3 regions of the Arthrobacter sp. SLBN-83 genome follow, and region 3 is predicted to be linked to each of the others. Evidence: riboswitches for the same ligand, from Rfam matches in the RefSeq annotation. Region 3 holds a riboswitch; each other region holds the start of a gene.

Evidence for each region. A riboswitch is a leader RNA that binds a small molecule or an ion and turns the genes downstream of it on or off. The one in region 3 is predicted to bind cyclic di-AMP.
Region 1: linked by a shared signal. The riboswitch ahead of FBY30_RS20615 (hypothetical protein) and the one ahead of FBY30_RS02340 (M23 family metallopeptidase) in region 3 are both predicted to bind cyclic di-AMP.
Region 2: linked by a shared signal. The riboswitch ahead of FBY30_RS16535 (LysM peptidoglycan-binding domain-containing protein) and the one ahead of FBY30_RS02340 (M23 family metallopeptidase) in region 3 are both predicted to bind cyclic di-AMP.

Annotation. Positions count from the first base shown of each region.
Region 1 covers NZ_VFMX01000001.1:677,198-687,391, reverse strand. The annotation lists gene FBY30_RS03005 (phosphatase PAP2 family protein) at 1-92, shown strand, start outside; gene upp (uracil phosphoribosyltransferase) at 105-740, shown strand; gene FBY30_RS02995 (glyoxalase superfamily protein) at 786-1,202, shown strand; gene FBY30_RS20615 (hypothetical protein) at 1,383-2,129, opposite strand; cyclic di-AMP (ydaO/yuaA leader) riboswitch at 2,135-2,295, opposite strand; gene FBY30_RS02980 (glycosyltransferase family 39 protein) at 2,466-4,586, opposite strand; gene FBY30_RS02975 (glycosyltransferase family 39 protein) at 4,593-6,785, opposite strand; gene FBY30_RS02970 (bifunctional glycosyltransferase family 2/GtrA family protein) at 6,782-8,236, opposite strand; gene FBY30_RS02965 (sensor histidine kinase) at 8,317-9,795, opposite strand; gene FBY30_RS02960 (response regulator transcription factor) at 9,808-10,194, opposite strand, start outside.
Region 2 covers NZ_VFMX01000001.1:3,521,515-3,531,708, forward strand. The annotation lists gene FBY30_RS16510 (AI-2E family transporter) at 1-978, opposite strand, end outside; gene FBY30_RS16515 (hypothetical protein) at 1,111-1,542, shown strand; gene FBY30_RS16520 (mycothiol transferase) at 1,592-2,116, shown strand; gene FBY30_RS16525 (ribonuclease Z) at 2,109-3,041, shown strand; gene FBY30_RS16530 (protein adenylyltransferase SelO) at 3,051-4,517, shown strand; gene FBY30_RS16535 (LysM peptidoglycan-binding domain-containing protein) at 4,613-5,455, opposite strand; cyclic di-AMP (ydaO/yuaA leader) riboswitch at 5,459-5,629, opposite strand; gene FBY30_RS16540 (TraR/DksA family transcriptional regulator) at 5,919-6,278, shown strand; gene FBY30_RS16545 (DNA alkylation repair protein) at 6,275-6,805, shown strand; gene FBY30_RS16550 (DUF1810 domain-containing protein) at 6,828-7,271, shown strand; gene FBY30_RS16555 (glucose 1-dehydrogenase) at 7,308-8,201, opposite strand; gene FBY30_RS16560 (metallophosphoesterase family protein) at 8,366-8,872, opposite strand; gene FBY30_RS16565 (DUF1918 domain-containing protein) at 8,946-9,137, shown strand; gene FBY30_RS16570 (NUDIX domain-containing protein) at 9,190-9,705, shown strand; gene FBY30_RS16575 (endonuclease/exonuclease/phosphatase family protein) at 9,759-10,194, opposite strand, start outside.
Region 3 covers NZ_VFMX01000001.1:521,227-531,420, forward strand. The annotation lists gene fdhD (formate dehydrogenase accessory sulfurtransferase FdhD) at 1-12, opposite strand, end outside; gene FBY30_RS02315 (molybdopterin molybdotransferase MoeA) at 124-1,602, opposite strand; gene FBY30_RS20915 (DUF6457 domain-containing protein) at 1,599-1,892, opposite strand; gene mobA (molybdenum cofactor guanylyltransferase) at 1,889-2,632, opposite strand; gene FBY30_RS02325 (HNH endonuclease) at 2,690-3,190, opposite strand; gene FBY30_RS02330 (NlpC/P60 family protein) at 3,457-4,242, opposite strand; gene FBY30_RS02335 (C40 family peptidase) at 4,405-5,094, opposite strand; cyclic di-AMP (ydaO/yuaA leader) riboswitch at 5,165-5,342, opposite strand; gene FBY30_RS02340 (M23 family metallopeptidase) at 5,471-6,292, opposite strand; cyclic di-AMP (ydaO/yuaA leader) riboswitch at 6,303-6,514, opposite strand; gene FBY30_RS02345 (metal-dependent transcriptional regulator) at 6,654-7,355, opposite strand; gene serC (phosphoserine transaminase) at 7,681-8,811, shown strand; gene FBY30_RS02355 (DUF3027 domain-containing protein) at 8,947-9,507, opposite strand; gene FBY30_RS02360 (cold-shock protein) at 9,514-9,897, opposite strand; gene FBY30_RS02365 (hypothetical protein) at 10,125-10,194, shown strand, end outside.

The DNA of each region.
Region 1 (10,194 bases), 160 kb from region 3:
TGCGTGACGTCGTCCTGGAATCCGTGCACGACGGCGGCGACGCCGGCAAGGAGGGCGCGTCCGGCAGCCGGGGCAAGGACACTGCTGGATGATAGTTTTGGGGGATGCGCACTCTCGTTGTTGACCACCCCCTGGTCGCCCACAAGCTCACCGTCCTGCGGGACAAGAACACGCCGTCGCCGGTTTTCCGCCAGCTGACGGAGGAGCTGGTGACTCTGCTGGCCTACGAGGCCACGCGGGAGGTCCGCACCGAACCCGTCACCATCCAGACGCCCGTCAGCACCACGATCGGCACCGCGTTCACCAAGCCCACGCCGCTGGTGGTTCCCATCCTGCGCGCCGGCTTGGGAATGCTGGAGGGCATGACCAAGCTGGTCCCCACCGCCGAGGTGGGCTTCCTGGGCATGGCCCGGGACGAGGAAACGCTGGACATCATCACCTACGCCGAGCGCCTTCCGGAGGACCTGACGGGCCGCCAGGTCTTCGTGCTGGATCCCATGCTCGCCACCGGCGGCACCCTGCGGGAGGCCATCAAGTTCCTCTTCAAACGGGGCGCGTCCGACGTCACCTGCATCTGCCTGCTGGCGGCCCCGGAGGGCCTGGCCAAGCTGGAAGAGGAACTGGGCGACGCCAACGTGCACATCGTCCTGGCCTCCATCGACGAGAAGCTCAACGAGAAGTCTTACATCGTTCCCGGCCTGGGCGATGCCGGCGACCGGCTTTACGGCATCGCAGGGTAGTTTTCACCCTTTTTCGATCGGTGTCCCCCCCGCTAGCCTGTGCGGATGGACTGGAAACTCGAACTTGTCTTTGTCCCTGTATCCGACGTTGACCGCGCCAAGGATTTCTATGTCAACAAAGTGGGTTTCAATGCCGACTACGACGAGCGGCCTTCGGACGACGTCCGCTTTGTCCAGCTGACGCCGCCCGGTTCTGCCTGCTCCATCTGCATGGGCGAGGGGCTCTTGGACGCTCCTCCCGGCACGGGGACCACCCTTCAGATGGTGGTCGATGACATCCAAAAAGCGCACGACCACCTGAAGAACAATGGCGTGGACGTCAGTGATATCGAGGTGCTGCCTTGGGGCCACTTCGTCTACTTTGCCGACCCGGACGGCAACAAGTGGGCCGTCCAGTACATCCCGTGGCGGAATACGGGGCAGGACAACAGTGCGCAGGACGCCGGGCAAGGCAACAGTTGAAAGCAAACCGCGGGCCGCATCGTGATGATGCGGCCCGCGGTTTGCTGGAATCCCTCAACTTTGCCCCGTCAACAAGGAGTACGACGGCGGGTGCTGGGGACGCGCCGTCGTGCGCCCCCAAAGGTGGGGAGATTCAGTGGGTGGTTCCCACTTCAAGCGCTGGCGCCAGGGGAGGGGTGCCTAGTACCAGTTGTGTGCCAGGTGGAAGTTCAGTGCGCCGCAGGGGGACTGGTAGCTCTTCTTGATGTAATCCAGGCCCCAGTTGATCTGCGTGCGGTAGTTGGTCAGGTAGTCGGCTCCCGCGCTGGCCATCTTCTCGGCAGGCAGGGACTGGACGATGCCGTAGGCCCCGCTGCTGGGATTGGTGGCCGTAGTGGTCCAGTCCGACTCCTTGGTCCACAGCGTCTGCAGGCACTGCATCTGGTCAGGTCCCCAGCCAAAGGTGGCCAGCTGGCCAGCTGCATACGCCTGGGCGCCGGCCGGATCATTAACCGCGACGACGGGCGCAGGCTCAGGTGCGGGTGCCGGAGCGGGTGCGGGTGCCGGAGCAGGTGCGGGTGCCGGAGCCGGGGCTTCAGCTGCGGGGGCTGCCGGTGCAGGCGCGGGGGCTGGATCCGCTGCCTGGGGCGCCACGCTGATTGCAGCCGGAACCGAGGATGCCGGGTTGGAACGGATTTCGCTCTTCTCAATGCTCATTTGGGCGTCGGCCGCTGCCGTGGAAGAGTTTGAATCGGTGGATGACACCGGAGTCATGCTGCTTGTCGCCTGACCTGCCGCGCCAACCCCCACCAGCACCGCGCAGGATGCTGCGAGGATCCCGGCTCGCGTGCCGAAGCTGGTTTTCTTGGCGGGCTTTGTAGCTGCCTGCTGCTCTGCCCGGTGTTTAGCCTTGGCATGCAGGCGTGATTCTGCCGTGTTTTTGGACATGATTGATCGCCTCTCACACCTGCGGAGTTAGCTGTCGGGTTCGGATGAGGGCATCCGGCCGCACGGAAAGATCACGTGCGTGCTTAACCCCAAGGGCGTTCATTGCCCGGGACGGTGGGTCCCCCGCCTCTGCCGTTGCTCAATCGGAATCCGGGGAAGCGGCAGAGCTTGGCGTCAACCCGGGATATGCGGCCCGAACGGGAGCCGCACCCAATCGACGGTACAGGAAAAGTACGTCAATGTCACATTTAGGTAACGGATGTCACGATCTCCAGCGCGCCGGTTTGCTGCGGGCGCCCCGTCCAATCGTTATTTTGCGTACGCCGGGGGCTGTTGTTACCTGGCGAGGGCGTAGACAGTAGTGCCGCCGATGCTCTGCGGAGTGAAGTTCTCCGACACCCACTGCGCGATCTGCCCGGCGGCATCCGAACCGGAGGTGGACCGCATGGTTCCGCCGCTGATGAAGTAGTGGATCTTTCCCTGCCTCACGAGGTCCTGGAACTGCGCCAGGGTGGGGGAGGGGTCGGTGCCGTTGAAGCCGCCCACCGCCATTACCGGCAGTTCCGTTGCCAGTTGGTACCCGGCGGCATTGTTGGAGCCCACTACCGCTGCTGCCCACGTGTAATTGGATGCGCCGTCCTTGAGCGCGGCCACAAGATCCGCCGACGGGGTGGGTGCGCCGAGAAGTCCGCCCATGCCGCCCCCGGGGCCGCCGGCAAATCCGGCTCCGCCTTGGGCTGTCCCGCCAGTCCCCCCAGTCCCACCGGGGTTGGCCTGCTGCTGGAAGCCCTGTCCTGTAGAGCCCTGTCCTGTAGAACCTTGTCCTGCAGAGCCTTGTCCCATGAATCCCTGCCCGGGGAAGCCTTGCCCCGTGCCCCGTCCGGACGTGTTTCGGCCGGCTGCACTGAAGCCTCCCGGCCCGCGTCCGCCGGCGCCGAAGCCGGAGGCTGGCCCTGCGCTGACGATTGCCCCGCTGTGCGCCGTCGCCGCGGTGGTGAAGGAGTAGGCCAGGGGGCCGGCGAGCGACGCAACAACGGCGAGGGCCGCCGTCGTCCGCTGCACGGAACGCAAGCCCAGGAACCTGTTGAGCCCGATACCTGCTGCGGCCGCCAAACCTCCGGTGAGCACCAGCCAGCGCACCCATGGGCCGTAGGCGGACGTGGTTCCCAGCAGGTAGAAGGCCATCACGGCTGCCATGGCCACCGCAGCAGCCAGGAAGATGCACGCAGCTGCTTCCCGGCGGTGCTGCCACAGCAGAACGCCGCCCAGGCCAGCCAGTCCGGCGATGCCCGGCGCCAGTGCCACCGCGTAGTAGGGATGGATGATGCCGGCCATGAAGCTGAACACCAGGCCCGTCACCAGGACCCACGAGCCCCAGATGATGACGGAAGCGCGGACGGCATCTGTCCGCGGGGCCCGTCGTCCCACCCATAGCAGCCCCGCCGCAAGGATGAGTGCGGACGGCAGGAGCCACGCAACCTGCCCGCCAAACTCGCTGTTGAACATCCGGAACAGGCCCGGAACACCCCAGCCGTTACCGCCGCCCACGCTGCCCGTTTCGTCGCCCGTCAACCGGCCCAGCCCGTTGTAACCCAGGGTTAGTTCCAGGATGGAGTTGTTTTGCGACCCGCCAATGTAGGGCCGCCTGTCCGCCGGAGTCAGCTCCACAGCCAGCAGCCACCATCCGGCGGAAACCAGCATGGCTGCCGCCGCGGCAACCAGCCGGAGCAGCCGCCGCCACATCCCGGAGGGGCCCGCCACCGCGTAGGCCACGGCAAATCCCGGAACCACCAGGAGGACCTGCAGCTGTTTGGCCAGGAAACCAAAGCCAAGGAACACCCCGGCCAGCAGGAGCCAGCGCAGCCGGTCCTCCTGGACTGCGCGCAGGACCCCGTACGCGGCGGCAGTCATGAGCAGCACCAACAGGGCGTCCGGGTTGTTGAACCGGAACATCAGCGTGGCCACCGGGGTGAGGGCAAGGACCGCCGCCGCCAGCAGGCCTGCCCGGTGCGCGAGCCGAACCTCACCGGCAGCCGGCGCTGCGGCCCGCCGCACCGCGAGATACAGCAGCCAGGCAGTGCCAACCCCCATCAGCGCCTGGGGAACCAGGATGCTCCAGGAGCTCAGGCCAAAAATGCGGACTGACAGCCCCATGATCCACAGGGCGGCCGGCGGCTTGTCCACCGTGATGGCATTCGCGGCGTCGGAGGAACCAAAGAACCACGCTGCCCAGTCCCGCGATCCGGCCTGGGCAGCGGCGGAATAGAACGCGTTGGCCCAGCCGGACGCCCCGAGGTTCCACACGTACAGTACGGCCGTACCAGCCAGCACAGCTGCAAGTTCCAGCCGCCGCCGGAAGGCCGCGCGGTCAGGGAGGGCGAACCCCGCCCGGCGCGCCAGCGGATTCCCTCCCGGGCGGACTGCGGTGTTTACAGCGATGGTGTGCTGGCTGGCCATGGTGTCCTACTTGGTGAGCTGGTAGACGGTTGAGCTGCCCACGGTCTGGGCCTGGAAATTGGCCTGGACCCAGGCCGCCACCTCGGAATTGCCGCCCCGGCCACCCATGCGCCCTCCGCCCATGCCGCCGGCGCCACCCTCGATGAAGTAGCCGATCTGGCCCTTGGCCACCATGTCCTGGAACTCGGCCAAAGTGGGATACGGGTCGCCGCCGTTCCAGCCGCCCAAGGCAATGACGTTGGTGTCCGTGGCCAATTCCAGGCTTGCCGCCTGGCTGGCACCGGAGACGATGGCCGACCACTTTGTGCTGGTGGCCTTCAACAGCGCAGTCACAGCGGCATCGGGGGTTCCTTCACCGGGACCGCCCGCACCACCGGGGCCACCGGCACCGTCCCCGCCGCCATCGGGTGCGCCGCCGAAGCCATTCATGGTGTCGAGTCCGTCGGTTCCGGTGGCAGAGTCCGTGGCGGAGTTCCTGCCGTCGGTCCGGTCGCCCCGGAAACCTGCTGCCCGGTCACCGAAAGCGCCCGCCGAACCCGCGGGCCCCGACGTCGGAATGGAGCCTGAGTGCGCGGAAGCAGCCGTGGCCACGGTCCAGGCACCCGCCCCAAGCCCGCCGGCCAGCAGGGATACGACGACGACGGCGGCAGCCCCGGCGCGCCGGAACCGTCCGGCAGTGCCCAGTGCGTCGAGGCGGAGCAGGATTGCCGCGGCGGCAAGGACACCGAGGATGATGACCGCCACGCGCAGCCAGGGGAGCCAGGATGCGTCGCGGCCCAGGAGGACGGAGGACCAGATCGAGGTGCCCAGGACGGTCGCCGCCAGGACAATCCGGGCAGGCCAGTATGCGCGGCCGCGCCAGAGTTCCACTGCACCTATGCCCACCAGGGCCGCGATGGCCGGCGCCAGTGCAACGGAGTAGTAGGGGTGGACGATGCCGCTCATGAAGCTGAAGACCCCCGCGGTGACCAGGAGCCAGCCACCCCACAGGATCAGGGATGCGCGGCTTGGGGACGTGCGGACTTCACGCCGGGTAAACCACAGGCCCGCCACAAGCAGGACCATGGCTGCAGGCAACAGCCATGACACTTCGCCGCCGAAGCTCGTCCCGAACATCCGCAGCAGGCCGGCAGCCCCGCCGAAGCCGGAGTTGCCGCCGCCGAAGCCGCCAGCTGGCCCACCTGCTGCACCTGCAGCTCCTCCGGCTCCGCCGCCGGGCATGACTTCTCCCGAACCGGTGATTCTGGCCAGGCCGTTGTAGCCGAAGGTCAGTTCCAGGAAGCTGTTGGTGGTGGAGCCGGCCATGTACGGGCGCTCTGAAGCCGGAGTGAGCTGGAAGAGCGCCACGTAGCTACCGGCCACCACAATGATTCCGCCCAGGGCGCCCAGCAGGTGGGCAATGCGGTGCCGGATCGAGGTGGGCGCCGCCCACAGGTAGGCCAGTCCAAGCGCCGGGACGATCAGGAAACCCTGGAGCATCTTGGTGAGGAACGCCAGCCCGATCACGGCTCCAGCCGCCACCAGCCACTTCCAGCCGGCCCGCTCGATGGCGCGGGTGGTGAAGTACGCCGCCAGGACCAGGCACAGGGTGAGCATGGCGTCCGGGTTGTTGAACTTGAACATGAGCGCCGCCACCGGCGTCAACGCCAGGGCGCCGCCTGCCAGCAGGCCGGCCGCCGGTCCGGAGACCCGTTTGACGGCCAGGTAGAGGAACCCGACGGCGGCCACACCCATGAGTGCCTCCGGCACCAGCATGCTCAGCGGCGAGAAGCCGAAGATCCTGCCGGCGAGGGCGGGGATCCACAGTGCGGCGGGCGGCTTGTCGACCGTGATGGCGTTTCCGGCGTCGAGCGAGCCGAAGAGGAAAGCGGTCCAGTCCTTGGTGCCGGCCTGGATGGCCGCGGCGTAGAAGGAGTTGCCGTATCCGGTTGCTGCGAGGTTCCACAGGTACAGGACAGCCGTGGCTGCGAGGAGCCCCGCCGCGGAGGGCCGCACCCAGCGTGCCTGGTTGCCGAAGGCGTGGCGGGTCCAGCGCGGCATTGGCTTGCGCGATACCGGGTTCGCTGTTCCGGTTCGGCCTGCCGCGGGGCCGGTGGGCGGGTGCAGGGAGTCGGGGTGCTGGGCGTCGGGGTGTTGGGCGTCGGGGTGTTGAGGGCTGCCGGGGGAGCCTGCGCCCGCCGGCGAGATGGTGGAGGTCATGATGCTGCCGTTTCTGTTGACGTTGTGGCCGAAGCGTTCTCGGCGGTGGGTTCGGCGGTAGTGCCGGTACGGGTTTCGGCGCTGGTTCCGGAATTGGCATCGCTGGCGCCGGGAGACAGCGTGCCCGGTGCCTTGTCCCGGAAGACCCACAACCGGAACAACAGGAACCGGACAGCCGTGGCCCCAAGGTTCGCCGCCACTACGGTGAGCACTTCCGCCCACCGGTCGGGCGTCGTCGTACTGTGCACCAGGGCGAGCGCTGCGGAGGTGAGCAGCAGGCCAATGCCGAAAACTATCAAGCCCTCGAAGTGGTGCCGGACCGGATTGCCGCCTTGGATGCCGAATGTGAAGCGCCTGTTCGCGCCGGTGTTGGCCACCGCAGTGATCAGCAGCGCCAGGAAGTTTGCCAGCTGCGGGTCCATGAAGCCGCGGCAGAACAGGAAGATCAGCAGGTAGGCCAGGGTCGAGGCGGCCCCGATCACGGCGAACCGGACCAGCTGGCCGAACAGGCTGCTGCCGCGGGTCTGTTCGCCTTCCCGCGACGACGCCGGCAGCGGGCCCCGCGCCAGGGCGGCGCGCAGCTCCGGTACCGGGATGCGGCCGTAGACCAGGTCCCGGGTAAGCCGGGCCATGCCGCGGACGTCCGCCAGCGCGGTCCGGACCACGTCCACACTTGAATCCGGGTCGTCAATCCAGTCGACGGGAACTTCATGGACCCGCAGTCCGCAGCGCTCGGCAAGGACCAGGAGCTCGGTGTCGAAGAACCAGGAATTGTCCACGGTGTAGGGCAGGATCTGCTGGGCGACGTCGGCGCGGATGGCCTTGAAGCCGCACTGGGCGTCGCTGAACCGGGCACCCATGAAGGAGTGGAGCATCAGGTTGTAGCTGCGCGAGATGAACTCCCGTTTGGGGCCGCGGACCACGCGGGAGTTGCGGGTGAGGCGGGTGCCGATGGCCAGGTCCGAGTGCCCCGAGATCAGGGGTGCCAGCAGAGGGGGCAGGGCGGCAAGGTCGGTGGACAGGTCCACGTCCATGTACGCCAGGACGGGCGACGGCGACGCCAGCCATACCTTGCGCAGGGCATTTCCGCGGCCCTTCTCGTCGAGGTGGACCACCGCGAGTTCGGGGAACTCACGTGCCAGCCGTTCGGCGATCTTCAGGGTTCCGTCGGTGCTGGCGTTGTCCGCCACCGTGATCCGGAAGCTGTGCGGGAAAGAATCGCGCAGGTGGTTGTGGAGCCTGCGGAGGCATTCCTCAAGGTCGCGTTCCTCGTTGAAGACGGGAATGGTGACATCAAGGACGGGAACTGCGGTTCTGGTGTCGACGGGCGCGCGGCGTACGGCGCGCCCGCGGGAAGGGAGGCCAGTGGATGGAAGTCCGGCAGATGGAGGGCCCGGCGGCGCCACCGCGGCGTCCTGCAGGGTTCCTGAAGTGGAGTCGGTGAGCGTCATGAATCAAGAGTGGCGCCGCCGGATTTGTGGGCTTTAGGCACAACCTGTGACGTGCCTGTGTAAGTGTTGCTGCCCTGGTTTTAGGCCTTGGCCGGCCCCGCGGCAGGGAGGCGTACGGCGAACTCGGTCCTGCCGGGCCGCGAGACCAGTTCCACGCTGCCGCCATGGGCCGCCACGATGGATTCGACAATGGACAGGCCCAGCCCGGATGACCCTTCCCAGCCGGAGCGGGCGGTGTCGGCCCGGGTGAAGCGGCTGAAAATGCTGCCCTGGAATTCGGCGGGGATACCCGGGCCGTCATCGGTGACCGTGACCACCACACTCCCGTCTGCGGAGCGCATTACGCCGGTGGTCACGGTGGTGCCCGCCGGCGTGTGCTTCCGGGCGTTGGAGAGCAGGTTGGCCAGCACCTGGTGCAGCTGGGTGGTGTCCCCGCGGACCGTGACGGGTTCGTCGGGCAACTTCAGCTGCCAGGTGTGGTCCGGGGCCATGACCTTCTCGTCGCTGACCGTTTCGATGACCAGCTGGGTCAGGTCCACATCCGTGGTCTCGGTTGCCTTGCCCTCGTCCAGGCGGGCCAGCAGCAGCAGGTCCTCCACCAGCGCGGTCATCCGCTCCGACTGGCTCTGGACGCGGCCCAGCGACTTTTGCCCGTCCTCCGTAAGGTGCTCGGTCATCCGCATCAGCTCGGTGTACCCGCGGATGGCGGTCAGCGGAGTTCGGAGTTCGTGGGAGGCGTCGGCAACGAACTGGCGCACCTTCATCTCGCTGCGTTGCCGGGCTTCCAACGCGCTGGAGACGTTGTCCAGCATCAGGTTCAGGGCATGGCCCACACTGCCCACCTCCGTGGTGGGATGCGCTGCGGAGGGCGGCACGCGCACGGCGAGCGCCACCTCACCGGCATCCAGCGGCAGCTTGGAAACCTTGGTGGCGACGTCTGACAGCTGCTCAAGCGGCCGCATGGTCCTGCGGATGAGGGCCGTACCGGCAAGCCCGATCAGGACCAGGCCACCCAACGAGACCAGCACCATGGTCAGTACCAGCGAGGCCTCGGTGCTTTGCTTCGTCGCGAGCGGCAGGCCGGTGATCACCACGTCACCGTAAGGGGTTTGGGTGGCCATCAGCCGGTAGTCGCCGTTGGACAATTCGCGGTCCACCGGTACGCCGTCGTGGGGGAGTGCCTGCAGGGTGGCAACGTCACGTGAGGTCAGGGAGATACGGGTGGCGTCGGAGGACAGGAACCCTGCCTCCCTGCTGACCTGCCCGTTCACCACCCGGGCATTCAGCGTTCCCACGCTTTGACCGCGTGCATCGAGGGGATCGGGGCGGCCCGAGGGGTTGCCTTCGGGCGGCCGGCCGCGGGACGCCAGCTTCAGCTGCGCATCCAGTTGGTTGGTAAGGACCACGTCCATCGAGGCATAGCTGACCACGCCGATCGCGCCGGAGATCGCCACCAGGAGCGCCATGGAGAGCAGGATCAGGCGGGTGCGGAGGTGCCAGGTGGAGGGGTTGAACCAGGACCGGCCGGCGGGCCGGGGGACACCGGAAAGCGATGACATGCTTTTCCTTGGCTAGTCTGCGGGCTTGATGACATAGCCCGCCCCGCGCACGGTGTGGATCATCGGCGGATGGTTGGCTTCGATCTTCTTGCGCAGGTAGGAAATGTACAGTTCCACAATGTTTGCCTGGCCGCCGAAGTCGTAGTCCCACACGTGGTCCAGGATCTGGGCCTTGCTGACCACGCGCTTGGGATTCTCCATCAGGTAGCGGAGCAGCTCGAACTGGGTTGCCGTCAGCTGGATCTCCTCCCCGGCGCGGGTGACTTCCCGGGTGTCCACGTTGAGCACCAGGTCGCCCACCACCAGTTCGGCGGTGTCCATGGCGGCCACCCCGGAGCGCTGCACCAGGCGGTGCAGGCGCAGCAGCACTTCCTCCATGCTGAAGGGCTTGGTGACGTA
Region 2 (10,194 bases), 3.0 Mb from region 3:
GTGGATCCTCAGGACCCGGCCCATGAAGAGGGGCTGGAGGAGGTGGTGTTCCAGTTGGTTGGCAGCAACCAGGATCACCAGGACCACCAGCGCGGGAACCGGTCCGTTCTCCACCAGGGCCACCAGCACCGCCAGGCTGCCGGCGGTGGTTGCGCCGATAATCGGAATGAAGCCGCCCAGGAAGACCACCGCGGCAAGGGGGACCGCCAACGGAACCCGCAGGATCAGGAGTCCGGCAAGGACAATCACGGCGTCAATGGCTGCGATGATGAGTGTCCCCCGGACGTAGCCGCCCAGCACCACGATGCTGCGTTCGGCCGCCAAATGTGCCTTGCCTTGGCGGGTCCCGGGGAGGAACCCGATCAGGAGGCCCCGGATCTTCTCGCCGTCTTTGAGGAAAAAGAACAGGATCACGGCTGTCAGGACTGAACCTGCCACAATCTCCCCGGCCGTTCGCAGGCCCGTCAGCGCGTCGGCCCCCAGGCTTCCTCCAGTCAGGAACTTCTGGAACTCGCCGCGGGCTGCGTCGATTTGGTCACTGGTCAGGGCCACGGGGCCAGTGGTGATGAATTGCTGAAGCTGGCTAATGCCTGCTTCTGCCCGGGCAGCCAGGACGGAGGCCTGCTGCCGTACCAGGGCGATGATTCCACCCACTACTCCGGCCGCCATCGCCAGGATCACCAGGAAGGAAGACAGTACCGCCAGGGCGCGGGGCCAGCCCCGTGCCGCGAGCCAGCGGACGGCAGGAGCCATCGCTGACGCCAGGATCAACGCGACGAGTACCGGGATGGTGACCAGCGGGACGCGGATGGCGGCCGTCACCGCCACCCAGGCAAGGGCCAGGACGGAAAGTGCCTGGATGGCGCGGATGCCGGCCCGGCCCAATCCGTCGGTCCACAGGAGGGACATCCGGGCGGCGAAGGACTGGGGCCGGGACGGCTGTGCCGCGGGCCCGTCGGGGGACATATTGGGTTCCATGCAAAATCTCCTTGCTGGCCATCACGTTTTCTTCCCCATTTGCCTGTTCCTTACCCATGACGGTTCACATCCACGCCAGTTCGTCAGTATGCTTACTAATGTCCGCTGAACGGCAACAGGAAAGGCATCACCATGACTGAGCAGAACGTCCCTGACGATGAGCTGGAAGTCGTGGAGGAGGACGATGTGCTTCTCGACGAAACTCCCGGCGCGGCATCGTCGCTGGAACTGGACCCTGTGATGGGGGAACCCGACAACTACCCGGGCGCTGCGGAGAACAATCCGGAACGCTGGCAGGAAGACCCCCTCTTGCAGAATGAGGCCGTCTCGGGAGAAGAAGAGGACTTCCTGAGCGAGCAGACGCTGCGGGACGAAAGCGCGCAGGCCCGCTACCGCTCCGGCGATGAGCAGGTGCCCCCGGGCACGCCCACCCTGGGGGAGGCTGCGGCCGACGTCGATTTCGGCGAAAACCCAACAGGCCCTGAAGCGGACGCCAGCGACGATGAGGAAAACTTCGGCGGCTCGCCGCTCAGCCAATTCGAGCCGGACGACCTGGAGCGCTAGCGGCCTAAGGGTCCGGGCCCAGGACCCGGACAGTTGGGAAGGGAGAGAGATGCAATCCAAGGAACTGTTGCTTGAGGCCTTCGACCGGCTCCCGTCACTCGTCCGCCAGGCACTGGAAGGGCTGGACGAGGCGGACCTGCAGCGCCGTCCTGCCGGTAACGGCAATTCCATTGGCTGGCTGATATGGCATACGGGCCGGGTGGAAGATGCGCAGGTGGCCTCCGCCTCCGGGCTGGAGCAGGTTTGGACGGCAGAAGGCTTTGCTTCCCGTTTCGGGCTGCCCTTGGCGGAACGCGACACGGGCTACGGCCACACCAGCGAACAGGTGGACGCCGTCAAAGCGCCCCGCGAGCTTCTGCAGGATTACTACGAGGCGGTCCACCGGCAGACCGCCAAGGTCCTGCGGGACATCAGCGATCCGGACCTGGACCGCGTGGTCGACAAACATTGGGACCCGCCCGTAACCCTCGGAGTGCGGCTAATCAGCATACTGGGGGACTGCCTCCAGCACCTCGGCCAGGCAGCATATGCCAAAGGGCTGCACGCGGAGCCGGCAGACGCCCCCGGTGCGTGAATTCGTGGTGCTGGGCACGGCTTCCCAGGTTCCCACCCGTACACGGAACCACAACGGCTACTTCCTGCGCTGGGATGGCGAAGGACTCTTGTTCGACCCCGGCGAGGGCACCCAGCGCCAAATGGTCCATGCCGGCGTGGCGGCAAGCCAGATCACCAGGATCTGCCTCACGCATGTGCACGGAGACCACTGCTACGGCCTGCCGGGAGTCCTGTCCCGAATGGCCCTGGACGGTGCTGCTCACCCCGTTCACCTTCACTATCCGGCCTCCGGGGAGCAGATTGTCCAGGCCCTCGTGGCTGTCAGTTCGCCCGGCATCGACCTGCGGCTCCATCCGCACTCCGGCGCCGGACCCGTGGCTGACGGCCTGGAGATCCGGCCCCTTAGGCACCGCATCGAGACGTACGGATATCTGCTCACCGAGCCTGACGGCCGTACCTTCCTTCCGGAACGGCTCCGGACGGCAGGAATCGAAGGGCCTGACGTGGGCCGGCTGCAGCGCCAAGGCTCCCTCGGCGCAGTCGCGCTGGAGGACGTAAGCATTCCCAGGCCCGGCCAGCGCTTCGCGTTCATCATGGACACCGCGCCGTGCGTCGGCGCGGAGGAACTGGCCGAGGGCACGGACCTGCTGGTCACCGAGTCGACATTCCGCAACGACGACGGTGAGCTGGCGCAGCAATACCTGCACCTGACCGCCGGGCAGGCAGGGGAGCTGGCGGCGTCCGGAAAGTCCCGCACGCTGGTGCTCACCCACTTTTCCGCACGGTACGGCGACGACATGTCCCTGCTTGCGGAACAAGCGCAGGCACGCGCTGCAGGGACCACGGTCATCGCAGCCCATGACCTGCAGCGCATAGCCGTTCCCCCGCGGCGGCACCAGGTGCGGGAAACAGCGGACCATTATGACGGCGATAGACGGCGATAGGGTTAAACCATGACGGCAGCAGCTGAATCCACGGTGGCTTTTGACGGCCGCTTCGCGCGTGAACTGTCGGAACTCGCTGTTCCCTGGCAGGCCGAGGAAGCCCCCAGCCCCGGCCTCCTTGTCCTCAATGAGAAGCTGGCGCGTGACCTGGGCCTGGACCCGGAGTACCTGCGCAGTCCCGAAGGCGTGCGGCTCCTGGTGGGAAATCACGTTCCTCCTGGCGCCACCCCGGTGGCGCAGGCGTACGCCGGCCACCAGTTCGGCGGATACTCGCCGCTGCTCGGTGATGGGCGGGCGCTTCTGCTGGGCGAGGTCACGGACCGCAACGGACGCCTCCTTGACATCCACCTCAAAGGCTCGGGACGCACGCCTTTCGCCCGGGCGGGGGACGGCCGGGCCGTCGTCGGGCCGATGCTGCGCGAATACCTCGTCAGCGAGGCCATGTACGCCCTGCACATTCCCACCACCCGTTCGCTCGCCGTCGTGGGAACGGGCCGCCAGGTCCGGCGCGACGATATGCTGCCGGGCGCCGTCCTGGCCCGGGTGGCAAGCAGCCATCTTCGCGTGGGCAGCTTCCAGTACGCGCGTGCCACGGAAAACATGGAGCTCCTGAAGCGGTTGGCGGACCACGCCATCAGCAGGCACTACCCCCACGCCGCCGGCGCCGACAACCCCTACCTCGAACTGTTCGCCTTGGTCGTCTCCGCCCAGGCGGAACTGGTGGCCCGCTGGATGCTGGTGGGATTCGTCCACGGGGTCATGAATACGGACAACATGACCATCTCAGGGGAAACCATCGATTACGGCCCCTGCGCGTTCATGGACGCGTTCAATCCCGCCGCCGTCTACAGTTCGATCGACGTCAGTGGCCGCTACGCCTACGCCAACCAGCCGGTTCTGGCCGAGTGGAACCTTGCCCGGCTGGCGGAGGCGATGCTGCCGCTTATCCACGAAGACCAGGAGCAGGCGGTTGCCCCGGCGGTGGAGGTGCTGGGCCGGTTCCGGGGGCAATACAGCAGGGCATGGACCAGCGGGATGAATGCCAAACTCGGCCTCGGCAGCGGGGAGAGTGACGGGGAAACCATGTCCGCGCTGGTGGACGGCACCATTGCCATCCTGAAGGACGGACCCGTGGATTACACCCTCTTCTTCCGTAACCTTGGCAAGGCGGCCCGGGGCGACCTTCGTCCGGTGCGCGGCATGGTCCTTGATTTGGCTGCGTTTGATTCCTGGGCAGAGCGGTGGCAGGCACTGAAACCGGACGCGGAGCTGATGGACAGCGTCAACCCGGCGTACATCCCCAGGAACCACCTCGTGGAGGAGGCGTTGGCCGCTGCCACGGGCGGAAACCTGTCCCCCTTGCAGCAACTGCTGGAGGCAGTCAGCGACCCCTTTACCGAACGGCCCGGGCTTGAACGCTACGCGGAAGGCGCCCCTGAAGACTTCGGCAACTACATGACCTTCTGCGGGACCTGACAGCTGCAGATGCGAAGGGCGGATGCGGAAAAGGGCGGCAGCCGGTTTTACCGGCTGCCGCCCTTTCTTTTTATGCCTGCGCGGTTGCGCGAAGATTAGGCGACGCGGACCGCGGAGTAGCCGCCGAGCCAGCTGATGGAGTGCACCTGGGTGTCGTAGCCGTTCACGCCGCCGCTGACAACCTGGCCGTTGCCGGCGTAAACGCCCACGTGGCCGGAGGTGATGATCAGGTCGCCGGGAGCAGGAGCGCTTACCATGGTGCCGTACTGGAAGAACTGGGTGGGGGCAAGATCGCCGACGGACTTGCCCACCGAGCGCAGCGCCTTCTCAACCATGGCGGTGCAGTCCTGCTTGATGCCCAGCTGGCCGTAGGCGTTTGCCAGGATGGCAGCGCCGGTGCCCGTGCCGGTGGGAGCTGACACAGGGGTGGCCGAGGCGTAGGACATGTTCATGCCGGTGTTGGCCGGAGCGGCGGCTGCAGTCTGCACGGGTGCTGCTGCGGGAGCCGGAGCCGGTGCCGCGGTGTAGCCGGCACCGGGGATCTGGATCTGGTCGCCCGGGTAGATGACCGAGGACAGGGCCAGGCCGTTGGCGGACAGGACATCGTTCAGGCTGACGCCGTAAGCAGACGCGATGGCACCGAGGGTATCGCCGGAAACCACGGTGTGGACGCTTCCTGCTGCCGCTGCCGGAGCCGCAACGGGGGCGGCAGGTGCGGAGTAGGCCTGCACGTTGGTCTTTTCAGTGGTGTCCGGGCCGGTGACACCGGCGTGGGCCGGCGCGCCGACGCCGAAGGCAATGCCGGACGCTGCAGCAACTGCCAGCGCGGGGCGGCCCAGCGAGCGGGCCTGGGACTTGGCTGTCACGGCGAGGCCCTCGAGAACAATCGAGCGGGCCGGAGTTGCGCGGTGACGGGCAGTGGTGGAATTTTTTGACACGGTTGATCGCCTCTCCCATGCCTGCGGGGTGAGCTGTCGGGTTCGGGCTGGAGATACCCGGCCGGAAGCAACCCCGTAACGGACGGAGGCGCTATCGACTTAACCCCAAGGCCACAAGTGGCCGCGGAAACTTGGTTCCCCCGTCCCTGCCAGCTGGAGCGGTTGTATCCCATGATCAGCGGCAGGGCTCGGCATACTGATGGGAATGTCCCGACTGAGAGGGACACCTGAAGACCATAACCCACATGCGGCGGCATTGTCACATTTGGATAACATACGAGGTCCCGCTCTCGAATTCCGCAAACGTTTGGATGTTATCGGCGGCCGGGTTTGACCTCGTCTAATGCCAGGGCATCAGGACAGGTAACGCTACGGATACGGACGCGCGGTCACAGTGCTGCCCCCTCATCGCAATGGCCGTTTCCATTCCGACACTCCGCCGTCGGACCGCTAGGCTGTTTCCATGCCAGATTTCGACCGGTTCCGGGAGCTGCTCGAAGAGGAGCGGGCGCGGCGGCTGGAGCTGCTGCCGGCGCTGCGGGCTGACATCGCGGCGGCGAATTCGGCCCGGCAGGACTCCAATGTCGATGACGAGCACGATCCCGAAGGGGCCACCATCGCTTTCGAGCTTTCGCAGGCTTCGGCGCTCCTGAAGCAGAGCTCGGCCGGCCTGGACCAGATTGACGCGGCGCTGGCCCGCCTGGCCGGGGGAACCTATGGCATCTGTGCAGTGTGTGGACAATCCATTGCGGAAGGCAGGCTGGAAGCGCGGCCATGGACGCCGTTCTGTATTCTGCACGCGTCTTCGGGCCGGGGACGATGACTGGCTCGGCGGACATGGTGTCCGCGGCGGTGGAGTTCGTTGACCGGACCCTCCAGAACGAGGGCGCCTGGTACCGGGCGGACGACGTCGGGAACCGGCTGGGCTGGGCGATGGACTCTTACGGCTCCTCCATCGGAGCGGTGCGCGGCACGGTGCGCGATGCGCTGCGCAAATTCAAGGACCTGGACCACGACGCCACGGTGATGCTTGCCTCCGCCCTGTGGGGACAGCCCAGGCCCGGCTCCCGCCCGGTGTTTGAGCGCCGGTTGGCGGCCGTGGTGCTGTTGCAGTCAAGGGTGCGCCTGCTCCGGCACTCGGACCTGACCCGGCTGGAAGGCTTCCTGCGTTCTGCCCAGGCGGCTGAGCTGGCGAAACCCCTCCTTGCCGACGTCCTGGTGCCGCTGCTGTCCGGCCTCGGGGAGCGCGAGCGGCAGCGCGCCGGTGTGGTCCTTGCGAGGTGGCGGGACGACCCGGATCCGCAGCTTCAGGCAGCGGCAGCGGCTCTCGAAAACGATTTGCCCCTTTGACCTCGAAAACCGGGAGATCCACATGAACGAGCACTTTGACCTTGACCGTTTTGTTGCCGCGCAAAACAGCGGCGGAACCTATGACCAGGCGCTGGGGGAGCTGCAGGTCGGCAGGAAATCCGGGCACTGGATGTGGTTCGTCTTCCCGCAGATCTCCGGCCTGGGGCAGAGCGCAACGTCCCGCAAGTACGCCATCTCGTCACTCGCCGAGGCACGCGCCTACCTGGACCACGAGGTACTGGGACCACGGCTGCTGGAGTGCGCGCTGGTCCTGGCGAACCATGCCGACCAGTCCGCCGAGGACATTTTCGGCGGCATCGATGCCAAAAAGCTCCGGTCGTCCATGACACTGTTTCTCCGGGCGGCACCCGGAGAAACAGTGTTCAAGACCGTCCTGGCCCAGTTCTTCGACGGCGAGCCGGATCCTGCCACCGACGAAATCCTGGCCGCCCAGGCCGCTGACTGACCCCAAGTTGACGGGTCAGCCAGGCCGGGGGCCCTGCTAAGGCGTGGGGCTTCCGCCGTTGACGTTCAGCGTCTCGCCCACCACATAGCTGGACTCGGGTGAGGCCAGGAAGACGTAGGCGGGTGCCAGCTCCGCGGGCTGTCCTGCCCGGCCCAGGGGGGTGGACTGCCCGAATTCCGGCAGCTGCTCCTTGGGCTGGCCGCTGCTGACCTGCAACGGGGTCCAGATCGGGCCCGGGGCCACGGCGTTCACCCTGATGCCCTTGGGGGCCAGTTGCTGCGCCAGCCCCTTGGTGAAGTTGTTGATGCTGGCCTTGGTGGTGGCATAGTCCACCAGGGTGGGGGACGGGTTGTACGCCTGGATCGAGGTGGTGTTGATGATGGTCGACCCGGCCGGCATGTGCGGGACGGCGGCCTTGGTCACCCAGAACATGGCGTACACATTGGTCTTCAGGGTGTGGTCGAACTGCTCGTCGGTGATGTCCTGCAGGTCTTCCTGGGCCACCTGCTTCCCGGCGTTGTTGACCAGGATGTCCACCCCGCCCAGCACAGCAACAGCGGTATCCACCAGTTCCCGGCATGTCGCCGAATCCTTGAGGTCGCCCGGCACCTTGACCGCCTTGCGGCCTGCGGCCTCAATGATTCCGGCAATGCGGGAGGCGTCCTCCTCTTCCTGGGGCAGGTAGGAAAGGACGACGTCGGCGCCTTCCCTGGCAAAGGCAATGGCCGTTGCGGCGCCGATGCCTGAGTCCGCGCCGGTCACGATGGCGCGACGGCCTTCCAGCCGGCCCGTTCCGCGGTACGTTTCTTCGCCCAGATCGGCCTTGGGTGCCAGTTCGGCATCCAGGCCCGGCTCGGGCTGGTGCTGCTTGGGCGGGGAAATCTTTTCGTAGGCAGTCACGGGATTACGGAAGGTGTACTGGTCAGTCATGGTGGTCCTCCTGTTCGTGCGGACTCGGGCTGGTTCGTCGCCCCGGAAACTGAAGCAGCCTGCATTCAGGGAATCGCAGAACCCAAAAAGCTAAGCATGCTTACGGTTCCCTAGCCTAGGCAATGAAACCCCGCCCTGCCAAGCGGCCCTTCGGCCTGGCAACGTCAATCCCGCCGCACTTCCACCAGCCTGACCTCCGCCAACCGCCCGTCGTCCACCACGGCTTCCATGAACGTGCAGGAGGGCTGCCGGCGGCGGTCCGTGGGCGAGCCCGGATTCAGCAGCCGCAGCCCTCTGGGCGAGACGGTGTCCCAGGGGATGTGGCTGTGCCCGAACACCAGGACATCGGCCTCCGGATACAGCGCTTCGCACCGCTGTTCGCGGCCCTTTGCCTGCCCTGTCTCGTGCACCATCGCAAACCGGACACCGTCCAGCGTGGTGGTGGTTGTCCCGGGAAGCCGCCGGCGCAGCTCCGGGCCGTCGTTGTTGCCATATACGCCCAGCAGCCGCTTGCTTCGCCGCTCGAACTCGTCCAGCAGCGCGGCCTCCACCCAGTCACCGGCGTGGAACACCACGTCGGCGCTTTCGATGGCCCGCCACACCAGCCCGGGAAGGTCTTTGGCGCGCTTTGGCACGTGGGTGTCGGCGATGAAGACAAGGTTCAATGGCATATGCGCATCCTGCCATGGTGCCCTGTTCCCGTGCCCGCGGCAGTCGTAATCTGGGGGCTGGGAGGTGATTGCCATGGAGGCAGCCCAAGGCGACCGCATCGTGGTGCACGGAAGGACAGTGGGGTCCTCGGACCGGCACGGAGTGATTCTGGAAGTCCGCGGCGAGGGCGGAAGCCCGCCCTATGTCGTCCGCTTTGACGACGGGCACGAAACGGTCATGTATCCCGGCGGCGATTTCGCCGTCGACCGCGCACACAACACCTGACGGGTGGAGCGGCGGGACTGCGGCCGGCCGCACCACCTGTCAGACTGGGGGAATGGATCACTTTCCGTACTCCAGCACATCCTCCACCCCGCCGCCCCGCTCCGGTCCACGCGACCCGGGCGACGCCTGGGTGGAAGGGGACCGTGGCCGGTACTGGGGCAGGTTCGGCGCCGCCGGTGTCCTGGCCTACGACCCCGCCAAGGGCGTGCTCCTGCAGCACCGCGCCGTCTGGAGCCACAACGGGGGAACATGGGGGCTGCCCGGCGGGGCGCTGCATGAGGGCGAAGAAGCGGTGGAAGGCGCGCTCCGGGAGGCCTTCGAGGAGGCTGCCGTCCCGTCGGAGAGCGTCGAGGTGCTGTTCACCTCGGTACTGGACCACGGGTACTGGTCCTACACCACCGTGGTGGTGCGGGTGCTGGAATCCTTCGAGCCCGTCATCAGCGATCCCGAAAGCATTGCGCTGCTCTGGATCCCGGTGGCCGAGGTGGAGGCCCTGGAGCTGCATCCAGGCTTCGCGGCCGCCTGGCCGGACCTGCTGGCGCGGCTGGATCCCGGGGAACTTTGGTAAAAGGGGAACTTTGGTGAGTGAAGAACCCTGGTAAAGCCGGACGGCGTCTTCTGTCAGTAGCCTTCGCCGTACTCGGCCGTCACCAGGATGGGCAGGTGGTCCGAATTGCCGCGCGGCAGCGTTTCCACGCTGGCGATGTCCAGGCCCAGTGACGTAGCGAAGTCGAAGTGGCCCTTGAACACCTTGTACCGGGTGTAGGTCCGCCTGTTGCTGAGGGACAGGGCGTACCCGGAGTTCTTCATGTGCATGTCAAGGTTCTTGGTGAAGAACGGGTAGTTGAAATCCCCCACCATCAGGGTCATCAGGCCCCTGCCCATGCTCAGCAGTTCGGCGTGCGCTGCATGGATCTGCTTGCGCCGCAGCGAATTGGAGGCCGTGAGCGGGGCTGCATGGAAGGAGCCGATCACCAGCTCATGCTGCGTTTCGTTGTCCATCACCCTGGTGCCGATCAGCCGCTCGTGGGCCGGGGCCAGCACCCTGTCATGCATG
Region 3 (10,194 bases):
TAGGCGTCCCATATTCCACCCTGCCTGTTCATTACTCCATCATGGCACCAACGGGACCTCCCTCAGTCCCGAGGCGCACAGCGCAGAGGCCCAACGCAACAGGCCGGAACGGGAGTTTCAGCTTCAACCCAGCAGCGCGCTCCAGTCCACGGGCCCGTTGGATGCCGGTTTACCCTTGGCCTGCCCGGCCCGGGCGTTGTTTCTCGGTTTGGCTTTGGCCGCCCCTTCTTTTGGCGGCGCGATGGGCGGCCCCCAAGGCAGCGCGAATGCCGGCACCAACTCGCCCAGCTGCACGCCGTGCGGCGGCACCACCAGCACACCGTCGGCAGCGGCCAGGCCGCGCATCATGCCGGGGCCTGTGTGCTGCGCAGGGGAAGCCATTCCGTATAGCAGCCGGAAGGGCATCAGGCGGGTGCGTCCAGGATCAGCTTCGATCATGGTTCCGCACGGTACTTCCTGCACGGTGGGCATGGCCCGGTGCCCCAAGGCGGCGAACAAGGGGGCACCGACGGTGGAAAGGGCCATCATGGCTGCGAGCGGGTTGCCGGGGAGCCCAAGGACAAAGCGGCCGTCCGGCAGTTCGGCCAGGACGGCGGGGTGGCCGGGCCGCATTGCCACGCCGTCGATGATGAGCCGCCCGCCGAGTTCTGCAACGGCCCGCCGGAGGTGGTCTGTGCCTGAGCGCCCGGTGCCCCCGGTGGTAATAACGACGTCGGCCGGCAGGTCGGGCGCGTCCGGCACCTCCGGCAGCACGTCTTCGAGCGCAGCAAGCCATTCCGCATACGAGTCGCCGATCCGCTGCTGCCCGGCATGGATACCTCCGAGCATGGCAACCACCGCCGGCAGTTGCGGGCCGAACGTATCGCGCACCTGGCCGGGAACCGGGGTACCGCGTTCCACAACCTCGGATCCGGTCAGCACCAGACGCACCACCGGCTTGCCCTCAACTTGCACTTCGTCGTAGCCTGCCAGCGCCGCAAGGGCCAGGTGTGCCGGGTTCAGTTCCACCCCGGCCTTGACCAGGATGTCTCCTTCAAGGGCTTCCTCCCCTGCCTTTCTGACGTGTTCACCCGCGCGGGGTTCGCCCGGCCGGGCCTTGCCTCCCAACATCACCACCGGGCCTTCATCGTCCTGGCCGAGGACTGCGCTCTCGGTACGGAGGACCGCTTTGCCGCCTGCGGGGATGAGGCCACCGGTGGCAATGGGACTGGCCTGGTGCGGCGCCAGCCGGGTGCCCGGCTCCACCGGGATCCATGGGCCGCTTCCATTGACTGCCCATCCGTCCATGGCCGAGGACGCATAGTGCGGCATGTCCTGGAGTGCCACGATGTCCTGGTCAAGTTTCCGGCCCAGGGCAATGTTCAGGGCCACGGGGCCGGGAGGAATCGGGGTGGCCGCATCGTAGGCAGCCTGCCTGGCCTCTTCCCACGTGTGTGCCAGGTGGTGGTGGTGGGGGCGCCCGGGTTCGGCTTCGCCCGGCTCCCTGTTGCCGGATCCGGCGTCAGCCGTACCGCTTTCCTCCGGGGCGGTTTCTCCCGGGCCGGCGTCCTCCGGGCCAGGACCGGGCGGCTCCGCCGGATCGCTCCGGGTTTCTGCAGTCATTCGCCGGGAGTCCCGGCGGCTTCAGCGTCGTAGTCAGCTGCCAGGGAACGGGCAACGGCCAACGCCGCGTCCATGGAGGCCGCGTCCAGCTCCCTGCCGGGAGCGGCAGCCAGGCCTGCGGCAAAGCCGGCAATGAAGGTGGTAAGCGGAGCGGCCGGCCGGACAACGGCATGGGCGGCAACGCCGGCGAGTGCCAGCACTGCGTTGATGTCTACCTGGACGTCCTCAAGCTTGTACGCCTGGAGAAGGGACCTGCACCATTCTTCCAGCGTTTCGTCCTGGCTTTTCACGACTTGCCTCCCACGTTAGTTCCGCCCGCGCTTGGATCCGTGCTTTCACGCTGGGTCCCGGCGGCAATCCCCAGCGCGGCAGCATCGTCCCAGGTATCCACATCGGAGGTGGACCCGGCGGGGACTGTGACAAGCTGCACGTCCAGACTAGCAAGGAGAGCCCGCACAGAGCCGTTCACCAACCCGTTGCGGGCGGCCAACTCCGCACACGCTTGTTTTAACCCAGGCGTGCTGTAAAAAGCCGCCAGGGGCTGTGCCCTCCCGTCGCCGGACCGGGCCATCATGCCGCCTCCACCGCCTCCCTGGGGGCGGGCGGCAGACGCAGAAAGCGCCTCCCACAACACAGCCACAGCTTCGGACGCCAGCGGCATGTCGCAGGCCAGCACCAAGGTAAAGGGTGCATCTCCGCCATTTCTCGCCAGGGCGTCCAGGCCGGCCGCGATGGCAGCCGCGGGCCCTGCCAAGGGCGGCTCCTCCCGGCACCTGAGCACGCCGGGCGGCCAGTTGGCCGGGGATACCGGGAGTGATGGGGATACCGGGTGTGATGCAGTGCCCTGGGATGGCAGGAAGCCGCTGTCGCCGACGACGACAGTCCGACGGGCACCGGCTGCAGCATCCAGCGCCCGTTCCAGAAGCGTCTGGCCGCGGAAGACAAGGGACTGCTTGGGTACGCCGCCCAGCCGCGATGACCTTCCACCGGCCAGAATCAAGGCATCAAAAGCCAGGCTCTTCTCTTGCACTCCCCCAGCCTAACCACCGGCCGGCGCAGGAATCACGCCGTTTCCCCAGGACCGGGGTCAGGCAGCGCGTTCGGGAAGAAGGAACGGATCCCACGCGGGGGTAGGCTTCTCCAGTTCCTTGATCTGCCAGATGGTGCCGCGCGGAGGCTCGGGCACGAACCGAAGCGTCCAGCCCATCTCGGCCGGCGTGTGGTCGCCCTTGACGTTGTTGCAGCGGAGGCAGGCGGCCACCAGGTTCTCCCACGAGTCAGCCCCGCCCCGGGATTTAGGGTGGACATGATCGATGGTGTGCGCCGCTTTGCCGCAGTACGCGCACTTATGGCCGTCGCGTCTGAGCACACCCCTGCGGCTGACAGCCGTGGAATGGTTGTATCGGGGCCGGATGTACCGGTTGAGGAGGATCACGGACGGACGGCCCAGGACGTCGGTGGGCCCCACCACGGGGTCGTCCCCCTCGGCCACGACGCTCGCCTTGCCCGTGAGCACAAGCACCAGCGCCCGGCGGAAAGTAATAACCGCCAGCGGTTCATATCCAGCATTCAGAACGAGAGTGCGCATGCACTTACCTCTTCACGGCCGCACCCGTCAGGGGCACGAGGGCCGGCTGCCCTCGGCATGTCCGGGCTATGGATCGACATCACAAGAGTAAACAGAGAAGTGCAAAATCAGGTAATCGCCGCCCTGGTACCGTCCCGGAAAACGGCGACGCCGGGAGGCCGTCCCCGCCTGCGGGAACTGCCTTAAAAAGCACAGGACCCCCGCCACGAGGGCGGGGGTCCTTGGACATTAGGCACGGGCTGTCGCCTGTGCCGGACGTGGGGTGCTTACCTGACGTGGATGAACACCGGTCCGGAGCCCACGTTTGCACTGAAGACTACGGTGTCGTTGCCGTTGAAGCCACCATGTACGGCCATGCCGTTTCCGGCGTAGACAGCGATGTGTGCCATTCCTCCGCCACCATCGGCGTAGTAGATCAGGTCACCGGGCTGGGCCTGGGAGGCGGGCACAGTGTCACCGAGGGACAGGTACCCGGCGGGCCAGTCGTGGAAGTGGATGCCGACGGCGGCCAAGGCGTTGGTCACCAGCATGGTGCAGTCCTGGTGGACGCCGAGCTGGGCGTAGGCGGCCGAGAGGATTGCGGCACCCTTGCCGCTGGCGGAAGCCTGGGCTGCAGGAGCGGCCGGGGCAGTGGCGGTGGCAACCTTGGCCGTGACCTTGGGAGCGGCAACGGGCTGGGCAGCAGGCTCCGCGGCGGGAGCAGGGGCAGCTTCCTGCACTTCAACCTGGGGCTCCGGCTCGACGACCGGGGCCGGCGTGGTGGTCACAGCGGGCTTCTCAAAGCTGATGGCAATGGTGGAAGCGGCGGAAATCGGGGCGTCGACCGCGGATTCAACTTCCAGCGCGGAGGCGGGAGCGGAGTCGCGCTTGACGTTTGCGTCGGCGGCGTTCGCCGCAATGCCGCTGGTCAGGACCAAACCGGAAGCAGCGGCAATGACCGCGGCCTGGCGGCCCATGCCGCCGGCGTTGTCGCTGACAGCCTTGGCAATGACAGCGATCGAGTTGGTCTTGGTGACCTCGGCGCGGTGCCGTGCGGTAGCACGAGTCGTCATCAGTTCTCTCTTTCGTTTTCCTTGCGACCGCGTGTAGGCAGGCAAAGGGTCATAGACGCGCCGGCATCTTGGGGGTACGCCGGCGCGTCCCGAACGGGGATGTGGTTTCTAGCGAAAAAGCTTTGGGCAAAGAAATAGCCCTTGGAGCATGGAGCCCAAGAACTACTTGTTGAGGTGGTAGTACGACGAGGTACCGGTGGCTGCAGGCGAGTGGAGCAGCGTGCCCTGCGAGGGGTTGAGTGCGCTGATCATCATGCCGTTGCCGACGTAGATGCCAACGTGCGCGCCGCCGTTCTGGACAACCAGGTCACCGGGCTGCGGTGCGGAGGTGGGGGTCATGATGCTCCACGCGTTGGTGCGGGGAATGCTGATGCCGGCCTGGGCGTAAACCCACTGCACGAAACCGGAGCAGTCCCAGCCGGTGACGGGGCTGGTGCCGCCCCACACGTACGAGTGGCCGATGCCGGTGTAGGCGATGGCTGCGATGCCTGAGGTGGCTGCGGAGGACACGGTCTCGGCGGTCTTGGTGACCGGGGAGGCGTCCTGGCCGGCGGCGGCGGCAGCAGTAGCGGTGCGGTTTGCCGTGTCGGTGGACTGCGTACGCACAGCTTCCACCTTTGGAGCAGCAGTGGTCTTGACCACGGGACGCTCGAAGGAAACTGTGGCCGTGGGGGCAGCGGTGACGGCGAGGGCCGTCTGGGCCGAACCGGATTCGGTGGAAGCTGAGACACCGGCAGTGGTGTCTGCAGCGGTGGCCGGCAGGCCCATGCTCAGGATGAGGCCCGATGCGGCTGCCACAACGGCAGCCTGGCGGCCTACGGTCCCGGCATTTGCACTCACGGCCTTGGACACGGCATCCAAGGGGTTGGTGCGAACCGTTTGCGCACGGTGGCGCGCAGAATTATGGCGTGAAGACACGAAGGTAGCCTCTCCCAATGCCTGCGAGGTGAGCTGTCGGATTCGGATGGGAGTCACCCGGCCACGCTGCTTCCTGGGAAGCTTGTGACTTAACCCCAAGGCCTTCTGGATGAAGGCCAAAATTGGTTCCCCCGCCCCTGCCAGACGATGAAATGCGAACGGACCTTGAGCGGTGGCAGAGTTAGGCAATCCACTCAAGAGCGTCAACTTCGGAAAAGTTGACGCGAGTTAGACGGTACAGCAGTTTTGTTTCAATGTCACATTCAGGTCACGGCGGGTCACAGCGATCTGAGAGTGGACAATCATTCGGTTACAACCAGCCCATGGGATCGACCACTTCGCCGTTGACCTGGACCTCGAAGTGCAGGTGGCAGCCGGTGGACGCGCCGGTTGTGCCGCTCAGCGCCACAACGTCCCCACGGGACACGGTCTGCCCCACCTTGACGTTGAAGGATGACAGGTGGTTGTACGTGGTTTCCAGCCCGTTTCCGTGGTCAATGACAACCCGGTTTCCGCCGCCGAACTGATGCCAGCCCGCGAAGGTCACGGTCCCGGTGGCAGCGGCCAGGACGGAGGTCCCGCACTGCGCCACGAAGTCCTGGCCCCGGTGGAAGTCGCCCGAACCACCGGTGATGGGACTGACCCGGTAGCCGAAGGGGGAAGCGGTGACAAGCGAGGCCAGCGGTGCGGCCAGGGTGCCGGCTGACGCGGCGCGCGTTACGGAGCCGGCCGACTGGGCACTCAGGAGTTGCTTCAGCTTTCCGTCCGGGTCCGCCTGGGTCACCACTGCCGAGCGGCTGAAGTCGATCTGGGCACCGATATCGGCGGAGATTTGGGGCTGGGGCGTTACGGAAGAGGCTGCCACCGGGGAGCTACCGGCGGTGTCAGTGGCCATGACGGGACTCGTGGCAGGCACGGTTACGGTCAGCACCAGGCCGGTGGCCGCAAGGGCAATGCCGGCCTTCTGACCTATGCCGCTGGCAGCGGCAAACTCCGTCATCTGGCGGAACGGACCCCGGCGGCGGCGGGCGTCGCGATGGAGGTCGCGGGGACGCTCCGCTGCGGCAGCTTCGACAACCCGCGGCGCCGAAGGGGGGCCGGCAGCACGGCGGCGTCCCCGGGGGGTCTGCATGGTCAAGAAGGGTTCCTCTCTGGAGAAGCCTGCGGAGTTAGCTGTCGGATTCGGGTCAGAGAGATCAAAGACCCGGCCCGCCAGGGGCAAGCTTCTGCGCAGGGGTATTCCCGGAAGAATCCTTCACTGGAGAGGCTTGCTGCTGACGGACTTCACCCCAAGGCAGTCCCCCGCTGCCGATTGTGGTTCCCCCGCCTCTGCCAGTAACGACTCGTGCACCTGACCCGCTGGCAGAGCTCGGCTCCGGATCAGGTAACGCTTAAGTTTCAACGACTGGTTCTACTATAGGGGCTTAAGACCCTTGGTAACAATTCCGTTATCTTTGCGTTGAAGGGCAGGCGCGGGGTATGGCAGCCCGGCTTTAGCCCTGTTCGATGGCCACAAAGACATGTGCGGCCACCTCGGGCGGAAGCTCCAGCGCTCCTTCAATCCCGGCCACCCGCACCGAGATGTAATCGCCCACGCGTTCCAGCGCCACGGCAGCCCCGGGCCGGATTCCGCCTTCGTCCAGCTGCGCCAGCAGCTCCGGCTCCACCTGGATCGGTTCCGCGAGGCGGCTGATGGTCACGCCCGACGCCGGCGCATAGCTCTTCATCGCCTCCACCAGGCTGATGGCGCCGTCACCGAAGCCGGGGGCCGGCTGGCCGCCCAGCGCGGCAAGGCCGGGAATGGGGTTGCCGTACGGGGACTCGGTGGGGTGGTCCAGCATCTCGTAGATGCGCCGCTCCACCCGCTCACTCATCACATGTTCCCAGCGGCAGGCTTCGTCGTGGACGTAGGCCCAATCCAGCCCGATGACGTCCGCCAGCAGGCGTTCGGCCAGCCGATGCTTGCGCATCACTTCGGTGGCCCGCTTGCGGCCGGTGTCCGTGAGTTCCAGATGCCTGTCGCCGGAGACCACAACGAGCCCGTCGCGCTCCATCCTTCCGATGGTCTGGGAGACGGTGGGGCCGGAGTGGCGCAGGCGCTCGGCAATACGGGCCCGGAGGGCAACGATGTTTTCTTCCTCAAGCTCCAGGATGGTCCTGAGGTACATCTCCGTAGTGTCGATCAGATCCGTCATCCAGCTCAGCTCCTCGGGCGCATTACCTTGCGTTGTCCCACCGTATCGCCTCTTCCCGCGAGGTAGTCCGGGGGAAAGCTTAGCCTATTTTGACTTTGTCCGAATAGCCGCCGGCCCAAGGGGCACACAACAAGCCGCATGCGCGGAACACTTGCACCCGCGGCACATCGTCTCAGTGTCTGGACTTTGCCGCTGCCGGTTCCCGCCCGCCGCTGCTGTTCAGGCAGAATGGAAAAGGCCTATGGCACAGCCGCTGCCCGGCTGCCGGCCACCACAACCCGCCCGTCCGGACCAAAGCGTTCGTCCCCGCCGAATTGGAGCACCTGTGAGCGACACCAGCATCACGATTCCCGCCGACCTCCTGCCCAAGGACGGACGGTTCGGGGCCGGCCCGTCAAAGGTCCGGCAGGAACAGATCGATGCCCTCGCCGCAGCATCCAAAACCATTCTGGGCACCTCGCACCGCCAGGCTCCCGTCAAGAACCTGGTGGGGTCTGTCCGTGAAGGACTGAGCCAGTTCTTCCGTGCCCCTGAGGGCTATGAGGTTGTCCTTGGCGTTGGCGGCTCCACTGCTTTCTGGGATGTCGCCAGCTTCGGCCTGGTGGAGAAGAAGGCCCAGCACCTCTCCTTCGGCGAGTTTGGATCCAAGTTCGCTGCGGCCACCAACAAGGCCCCGTTCCTGGAAGCTTCCTCGATCATCAAGTCCGAGCCCGGCACGCGTCCCGCGGCACAGGCCGAGGCCGGGGTGGACGTTTACGCGTGGCCGCAGAATGAAACGTCCACCGGCGTGGCAGCCCCGGTCCAGCGGGTCTCCGGAGCCGACGAGGGATCCCTGGTTTTGGTGGACGCTACCTCGGCCGCCGGTGGCCTGGACGTGGACGTTGCCCAGAGCGACGTCTACTACTTCGCGCCCCAAAAGAACTTTGCCTCCGACGGCGGGCTCTGGCTTGGCCTGTTCTCCCCCGCCGCGCTGGAGCGGGCCGCCCGCGTCAAGGAAAGTGGACGTTGGATCCCGGACTTCCTGGATCTTCAGACCGCCATCGACAACTCCCGCCTGAACCAGACCTACAACACGCCGTCGCTGTCCACGCTGGTGACCCTGAACGCGCAGGTCCAGTGGCTGAACTCCAATGGCGGCCTGGACTTCGCTGCCGGACGCACTGCCGACTCCGCCGGACGCATTTACAGCTGGGCCGAGGCATCCGATTTCGCCACCCCGTTCGTGGCCAAGCCGGAGGAGCGTTCCAACGTCATCGCCACCATCGACTTCGACGAGTCTGTGGACGCCGCCGCAGTAGCCAAGATCCTGCGCGCCAATGGCATCGTGGACACCGAGCCCTACCGGAAGCTGGGCCGCAACCAGTTGCGCATCGCCACCTTCGTGGCCATCGAGCCGAGCGATGTCTCGGCCCTGCTCTCCAGCATCGACTACGTGGTGGGCGAGCTTCGCAAGTAGGTCCTAACGGCAGCTCGTGCCTGCCCATCGGCAGGCACGCTTAACGTACGACGGCGCCGCCCGGGTTTGTCCCGAACGGCGCCGTTTTCGTTGTGCCCGGCAGAGGGAGGGGCCGGTTTCCCGGCGAAGGTGCGGCTAGGCTCCTGCCTGCGCTCCGTCGTCGTCCGTCGGTTCCCCTGGCTGCCCTGGTTCCTGCGTTCCTGCATCCCTTGCCGCTGTCTCCTGGGGTTCCGGCTCCTGCGCTTCCGGCTCGCGGGCCTCTGCTTCGTGCCCATTAACCTCGGGCTCCTGGGGCCGTTCGTCCTCGGGGCGGACTCGTTCGGCCCACGGCACCCACTCCGGCGCGAGGATGGAATCCTCGGACGGCAGCAGGCCCAGCTCGTTTACGGTGACCACCTTGGAACGCGAGTTGCGGGTCAGCACCGCGTACCACTGCCAGCCTGCATAACCCGCCAGGCGGGACTCGAACAGGTGCGTCACCAACCGGTCGCCCTCGCTCTTGGCCGCAAGGTGCGCCCCGATGGTGGCGGCCGGCGTGATGCTCTCCACCGCTGTGCGGGCCGCATCAACAGCCGCGGCCAGGAAAGCGTCAGGCTTGCCCGTACGCCATACGGGCAAGCCTGCCTTGCGCTTTGGCGGAGTCTTGGCAGCCTGCTCCTGCACTGGCGCGCCCGGCTGTTCAGGTTGGGGATCCATGGGCGCCTAAACGTCCAGCTCGTCGGCAACCTTGCGCAGGGCGGCGGCAATGGCCTTGCCTTTGTTGCCCTCCGGGTACTTGCCCTTGGACAGGGTCCCGGACAGGTTGTCCAGGACGGTCACCAGGTCCTGCACCAGCGGGGCGAGGTCCTTGGCACTGGGACGCTTGGCCTTGGCAATGGACGGGGTCTTGTCCAGCACCCGCAGGCCCAGGGCCTGTGCACCCTTGCGGCCGTCCGCCACGCCGAACTCCACCCGCGTGCCCGCTTTCAGCTCCGTTACCCCTTCGGGCAGCGACGACTTGGGCAGGAAGACCTCCTGGCCGTCTTCGCCCGCGAGGAACCCAAAGCCCTTGTCCTTGTCATACCACTTGACCTTGCCGGTAGGCACGTAATCAACCTTCTTCGTTCTGCTGTCATGAGACGCGGCCGCCTGCCACCGCGTCCGCATTGTTGTGCGGGTTCAAGGTATGGCATGCGCAAACCGCGTTGGTCTGTATCCTTCAAGGTTATCCTGCCGAATGCCTGATTACGCTTCCTGCAGCACTGTTCCGCCCCGGGCGCAAGGGCGGCGGGAGCGTTTAACCGCACCAAGGGAGCCGCTGTAGCGTTGCGTCCATGACTCCCTCGCGTTACCGGCGGCCGTTGATGGTCCTCGCCGCTGTTATTGCCGTGCTGTCCCTCATCG